DNA from 2 places in the Finegoldia sp. genome. Region 1 is predicted to be linked to the other one. Evidence: a T-box and tRNA genes for the amino acid it is inferred to sense, from the RefSeq annotation. Region 1 holds a T-box; the other holds one or more tRNA genes.
The links. The T-box of region 1 lies ahead of leuS (leucine--tRNA ligase). A T-box ahead of a tRNA ligase gene usually reads a tRNA of that ligase, here a tRNA-Leu.
Positions count from the first base shown of each region.

Region 1 (3,435 bases):
GTAAACCAATGGAATTGGTTCTCCCCAATATCTTTGTCTAGAAAATACCCAGTCTCTTAATTTATAATTTGTTTTCTTGTGACCTATTTCTTTTTCTTCAATGTATTCATACATTTTTTGTTTTGCTTCGTCTACACTCAAACCATTTAAAAACTCAGAATTAATAAGATTTCCTTCATTAGTTTCAGTGAATGCAGAATTTTCTATGTTGGATCCTTCAATTACAGGAATCATTTCAATGTTGAATTTTTTAGCAAATTCGTAGTCTCTGTCATCGTGAGCAGGAACTGCCATAATAGCACCTGTTCCATAAGTCATCAATACATAATCTGATACATAAACAGGAATTTCTTTGTTAGTCAAAGGATTAATCGCTGTTAATCCATCAATTTTGTATCCTGTTTTTTCTTTAGATAAATCTGTTCTTTCCAATTCGGATTTCTTAGCAACTTCTTGTCTGTAACTTCTGATTTCTTCGATGTTTTTAATTCTATCACTATATTTTTCAATCAAAGGATGATCAACTGAAATAACCATATAAGTTGCACCAAATATAGTATCTGCTCTTGTTGTAAAAACAGTAATTTTTTCGTCAACTTCTTTTATTGAAAAATTAATTTCTGCACCGTATGATCTTCCAATCCAGTTGATTTGTTGCGATTTTATTCTATCCAAATAATCGACATCTTTTAAATCATCTATAAGTCTATCAGCGTATTCAGTAATCTTAAGCATCCATTGATTCTTAACTTTTCTGATTACTTCACCGCCACATCTTTCGCAGTGACCGTTAATTACTTCTTCATTTGCAAGTCCTGTTTTACATGAAGGACACCAGTTAATTGGCATTTCCTTTTTGTAAGCAAGTCCTTTTTTAAACATTTGGATGAAAATCCATTGAGTCCATTTATAGTAGTCTGGGTCTGTTGTATTTATTTCTCTGTCCCAATCAAAAGAAAAACCTATTGATTGCATTTGTCTTTTGAAGTTTTTGATGTTGTTTTCAGTAACAATTTCTGGTCTTATTTTATTTTTAATAGCAAAGTTTTCTGTAGGAAGTCCAAATGCATCCCAACCCATTGGATATAAAACATTATATCCTTGCATTCTTCTTTTTCTTGAAACGATGTCCAATGCAGTGTATGGTCTTGGATGACCTACGTGTAGTCCTTGTCCAGAAGGATAAGGAAACTCTACCAATGCGTAGAATTTTTCTTTTGACTTGTCATCAGAAGTCTTGAAAGTTTTGTTTTCTTCCCAAAATTTTTGCCACTTTTTCTCAATTGAATTCGGATTATATCTATCCATTTTTACCTCCAAATAATAAAAAATTCGCCTCTTACATAGAAGAGACGAAATAAAATTCCGCGGTACCACTCTTATTGGTTAATCCCACTCAAATCTTTAACGCAGATATACGAATATTCTATTAATAAACAAGTTCAATAATCTCAAATATTGATTCACACCAACCATCAATTCTCTGAAAATTTTTAATTATTTACTACTTTTATTCAAATATTATTATAAAAACTTATTACTATGATATCACATCACAGAATTAAATTCAATATTAGTATTCACAATGTCCAACAGTTCTTGGGAATGGAATGACATCTCTTATGTTTGACATTCCTGTCATATACATTACCATTCTTTCGAAACCTAATCCAAATCCACCGTGCTTAACTCCACCGTATTTTCTTAAATCAAGATACCATTTGTATTCTTCTTTGTTGAATCCTAATTCATCCATTTTCTTATCTAACAATTCGTATCTTTCTTCCCTTTGGCTTCCACCAATTAATTCACCAATTCCTGGAACTAAAAGGTCTGTTGCTGCAACTGTTTTGTTGTCGTCGTTAAGTCTCATGTAGAATGCCTTGATTTCTTTTGGATAATCAGTAACAAATACCGGCCCGTCAACAACTTTTTCACTCAAATATTTTTCGTGTTCTGTTTGTAAATCCATTCCCCATTCAACAGGATATTCAAATTTTTCTCCTGATTTTTGTAAAATTTCAACAGCTTCAGTATAAGTTAATTTTTTGAATGATTTATTGGCAACTTTTGTTAATCTTTCAATTAAGTTCTTGTCTACAAAACTGTTGAAGAATTTTATTTCTTCTTCACAATTTTCCATAACATCTTTTATGATATATCTAACCATATCTTCAGCCAAATTGCATACATCATCCAAATCAGCAAAACATATTTCAGGTTCCATCATCCAGAACTCTGCAGCATGTCTAGGAGTATTAGAGTGTTCACTTCTGAAAGTTGGTCCAAATGTATACACATTTCTAAATGCTAATGCGTAAGCTTCTGCTTGTAATTGACCACTTACAGTTAAGTTAGTAGATTTTGAGAAGAAATCTTGTGAAAAATCAACATTTCCATCGTCATCTTTTGGAATATTATCTAAATCTAATGTTGTAACTCTGAACATTTCTCCAGCGCCTTCAGCATCACTACCTGTTATTATTGGAGTATGAACATATACAAATCCTCTTTCATTAAAGAATTTATGAATAGCAAATGCCAATCTACTTCTAACTCTAAATACAGCATTAAATGTATTAGTTCTTGGTCTTAAATGTAATATTGTTCTCAAAAATTCAAAAGTATGTCTCTTCTTTTGAAGTGGATAATCATCTGTAGATTCCCCTTCAACTATAATTTTTTCTGCTTGAATTTCAAAAGGTTGTTTAGAATTTGGAGTCAAAACTAATTTACCTACGACAATAATTGCTGAGCTTAATTTTAACTTTTCACTCTTTTCAAAATCTTCATTATCTTTTCCTACTACTATTTGAACCGGATTGAAGAAAGTTCCGTCGTTTAGTTCAATAAATCCAACATTCTTACTAAATCTTGAGTTTTTAATCCAACCTCCAACTTCAACTTCTTTGTCAGAATATTTTTCGTAATCTTTAATTAAATCTCTAATTAATATCATTCTTTACTCCTCATTTTTTTATATATTTTGCTTTCATATCCAATATCTTTTGGATCGTAATATTTTTGATTTTTCAATTCGTCTGGTAAATATTGTTGATACGAATCATCATTATGTGGATATTTGTACCCAATTCCTCTGTCCAATGATTTTGCCCCACTGTAGTGTGCATCTTTCAAATGACTAGGAACATCGTAAATCTTGTTTTGGCGAATATCTTCCAAAGCCTTGTCAATTGCGACATAAGACGTATTCGATTTCTCGCTAGATGCAAGATAAATTACCCCATTCGATAAATTTATCCTACATTCTGGTAATCCTATCAAATTAACAGAATTGAACACATTGATAGCTACAGTCAAAGCTTCAGGATTTGCCAAACCAATATCTTCTGATGCGAAAATCACCATTCTTCTAGCGATGAATTTGGGATCTTCACCGCTTTCAATCATTCTTGCTAAGTAATACAAAGCTGC
Region 1 covers NZ_JBKWZF010000007.1:18,930-22,364, forward strand. The annotation lists gene leuS (leucine--tRNA ligase) at 1-1,308, opposite strand, end outside; T-box leader at 1,346-1,526, opposite strand; gene asnS (asparagine--tRNA ligase) at 1,574-2,959, opposite strand; gene ACLUJM_RS04455 (replication-associated recombination protein A) at 2,956-3,435, opposite strand, start outside.

Region 2 (3,435 bases), on a different contig from region 1:
TGCGAAACTCAAAACGACGTATATCGATGGAATGGTTGATTTAATTAAAGAAGACGGCAAAATCCACACTACATTCCAACAAACTATAGCGCAAACTGGAAGAATTAGCTCTACTAACCCTAATTTGCAAAACATTCCTATCAGAACTGAAGAAGGAAGACTTATCAGAAAAGCATTTGTTCCAAGCAAAGGAAGTGTACTGTTGGATGCGGATTATTCCCAAATTGAGCTTAGAGTGTTAGCTGATTTGGCAAATGACGAAGTTATGCTTGATGCATTCAAGCATGGTGCAGACATTCACAGAAAAACTGCCAGCGAAGTGTTCAAGGTTGATTTTGACAAGGTAACATCACTTCAAAGATCCAACGCAAAGGCTGTAAACTTCGGTATTGTTTACGGAATTGGAGATTATTCTTTGAGTAAAGATTTGCACATAACTAGAAAAGAAGCCAAGGAATATATCGAAAATTATTTGAACACGTACAAAGGCATCAAGCAATACATGGAAGATATAGTTGCAATTGGTAAGGAAAAAGGCTACGTTGAAACTATAATGAAAAGAAGAAGATACATCCCTGAATTAAAATCCAAAAACTACAACGTGAGAAGCTTTGGAGAACGTGTGGCACTTAACACGCCAATTCAAGGCTCTGCAGCGGATATAATTAAAGTTGCTATGGTGAAATTCTACAATAGATTGAATGAAGAAAATCTAAAAGCCAAGTTAATCTTGCAAGTTCACGATGAGCTTATCGTGGATTGTCCAGAAGATGAAAGAGAAAAAGTCCTAGAAATAATGAAGGATGTCATGACACATGCTGTTGATCTGAAAGTCGACATGAAGATTGATGTTAACAGTGCAGATAATTGGTATGATGCAAAATAAGAGGATAATCGTTGTTGCTGGAAATATAGCCAGTGGGAAAAGCACGGTTTGTAGAAGATTAAGAGAAAAAGGCTTTGTTGTAATAGATTTGGATGAGATTACTCACCAAATCTATGAACAAGGCACAGACCTTTATTATAAGCTTGTGGATGAGTTTGGAAAAGGAATTTTAGACGAAAATTCTAATATCGACAGAAAAAAACTTTCCAAGCTTTTATTTAGTTCAAAAACATTACTAAAAAAGCTTGAAGAATTAACACATACTGATATAATATTAAGAGTAGTAAAAAGAATTAAGAAAGAAAAGTCTGATTTGATTTTTCTGGAAATCTCTATGTATTTGGAAAGCAAGGATTTGATTGACAAATACATTGATGTCGACGAAGATTGGGTCGTTGTATCTGATAAAGATATCAGAATACAAAGAGTAATCAAAAGAAATAACTTTGATTACGATACAGCTTTGAAGAGGGTTAATTCGCAATTAGATTATGAAAAAAGTTGTTGTGAATTTGACGAGGTTATTACAAATAATACGACAGAAGCTGATTTAATACTCAAAGTTGACAAACTTATAGATAGGAAAAAATTATGAGATTTATTAAAAGATTTTTAATCACGATTATTTCGATTTTTGTGATTGTGTTTTTAGTTGGATTTGGCGTGAGTGCTTATTCAACTATGACAAGACCGGTAAAATATGTCGATTTGGTTAATACATACGCAAAAGAATACAACGTCGATCCGCTTTTGGTTATGAGTGTTATTAAAGTAGAATCTAACTTTGATCCAAGTGTTAAATCAAAGGCTGGAGCGTTGGGGTTAATGCAACTTATGCCTGATACTGCAGAAAGTATTAACAATATGAGAAACACACATTTCACTGTTGAAGATTTGAAAAAACCTGATAAGAACATCGAAATGGGAACTGCTTATTTGTCCTATTTGTTGCATCATTTCAAAAACCACGATTTGGCTATTGCAGCTTACAATGGTGGAATTGGCAATGTAAAAGAATGGTTGGCGAATGAATCATTTTCCAAAGATGGTCAAACTTTAGACGATATTCCATCTTCTGAGACTAAATATTACGTTGTAAAAGTTGAAAATCAGTACAATATTTACAAGATTTTTTATGAAGATACAAAACTGGAAGAAAATATGCACAAAAATTTTAAAGTTTGGTGCAAAAACTACATTAAATTGATTAAAAATATTATTAACAAATATTAAAAGACCTAATAATTAGGTCTTTACCATGCAGGGGTGGTGGAATGGTAGACACGCTGTCTTGAGGGGGCAGTGGGAGCAATCCCGTAAGAGTTCAAGTCTCTTTCTCTGCACCATTTTTATTTTATTAAAGGGGTGAAAAAATGAGTTTAGAAAATCTGACTTTTAAAGGCGGATTTCACATGGATGATCATAAATCCTATACTCAAAATTGTCCTTTAGATACAAATTTTGAACCAAAAATGGTTTATATCCCATTGCATCAACATATTGGTGCGCCTTGTACACCTATTGTAAAAGTAGGAGATGAGGTTAAAGTTGGTCAAAAAATTGGTGAATCTAAAGCGACTATCTCAGCACCTGTTCACAGTTCAGTTAGTGGAAAGGTTGTTAAGATTGAGCAAATGGTATTATCAAATGGTCAAAAAGGTGAAGTCGTAGTAATCGAATCAGACGGTTTAAACGAATTAGGATACACTGAAACAAATGATGATTTTACACAATTATCAAAAGAAGTTATCCTAGAAAGAATAAAAGAAGCTGGTATAGTAGGTTTGGGTGGAGCAGGATTCCCTACTCACATTAAGATGAAGAAAAAACCTGATGTAAAAATCGAGGAAGTAATCTTGAACGGGGCTGAATGTGAACCTTATTTAACTAGTGACCAACTTAATATGGAATTATATCCTCAAAAAGCAATTGGTGGATTGAAAATTATCATGAAATTAATGGATTGCGATAAAGGATACATAGGAGTTGAGGATAACAAACAAAAGGCTATTGGAATATTGAAAAATGCCGCTAAGGATGAAAAAAATATTTCAATTTGCTCTGTTAAAACTAAATATCCACAAGGGGATGAAAGAAGACTTATCAACTCAATTACTGGTAAGAAAATTTCAAAAGCTCAAAGATCGAACGAAAGAGGAGTTCAAGGACTTAATATTTCAAGTGCTATGGCTATTTACGATGCTGTAGTTCACAGTATTCCTTTGACTCACAGAATTGTAACTATGACAGGTTCAGCTATTAAAGAACCTAAAAACATTTACGTTCCAGTAGGTACTAAATTCAAGGATTTAGTAGATTATTGTGACGGTTTCAAGGAAACTCCATTTAAGATTATCGTTGGTGGTCCTATGATGGGTGCTTGCCAATACAATTTGGATGCTCCAACTGTTAAAACTACAGGCGGAATAATTTGCATGAATGAAAAAGATGCAACACTTGCTGCTCCAGAACCTTGCATTAAATGTGCTAAGTGTGTGGATGTATGTCCAATCGGCTTGTTGCCATTGTTCTTGCAATTAAAATCATTG
Region 2 covers NZ_JBKWZF010000008.1:36,664-40,098, forward strand. The annotation lists gene polA (DNA polymerase I) at 1-886, shown strand, start outside; gene coaE (dephospho-CoA kinase) at 873-1,481, shown strand; gene ACLUJM_RS04995 (lytic transglycosylase domain-containing protein) at 1,478-2,119, shown strand; tRNA gene ACLUJM_RS05000 (tRNA-Leu) at 2,147-2,232, shown strand; gene rsxC (electron transport complex subunit RsxC) at 2,260-3,435, shown strand, end outside.
Region 2: it encodes a tRNA-Leu, which carries the amino acid that the T-box ahead of leuS (leucine--tRNA ligase) is inferred to sense. The anticodon was not compared.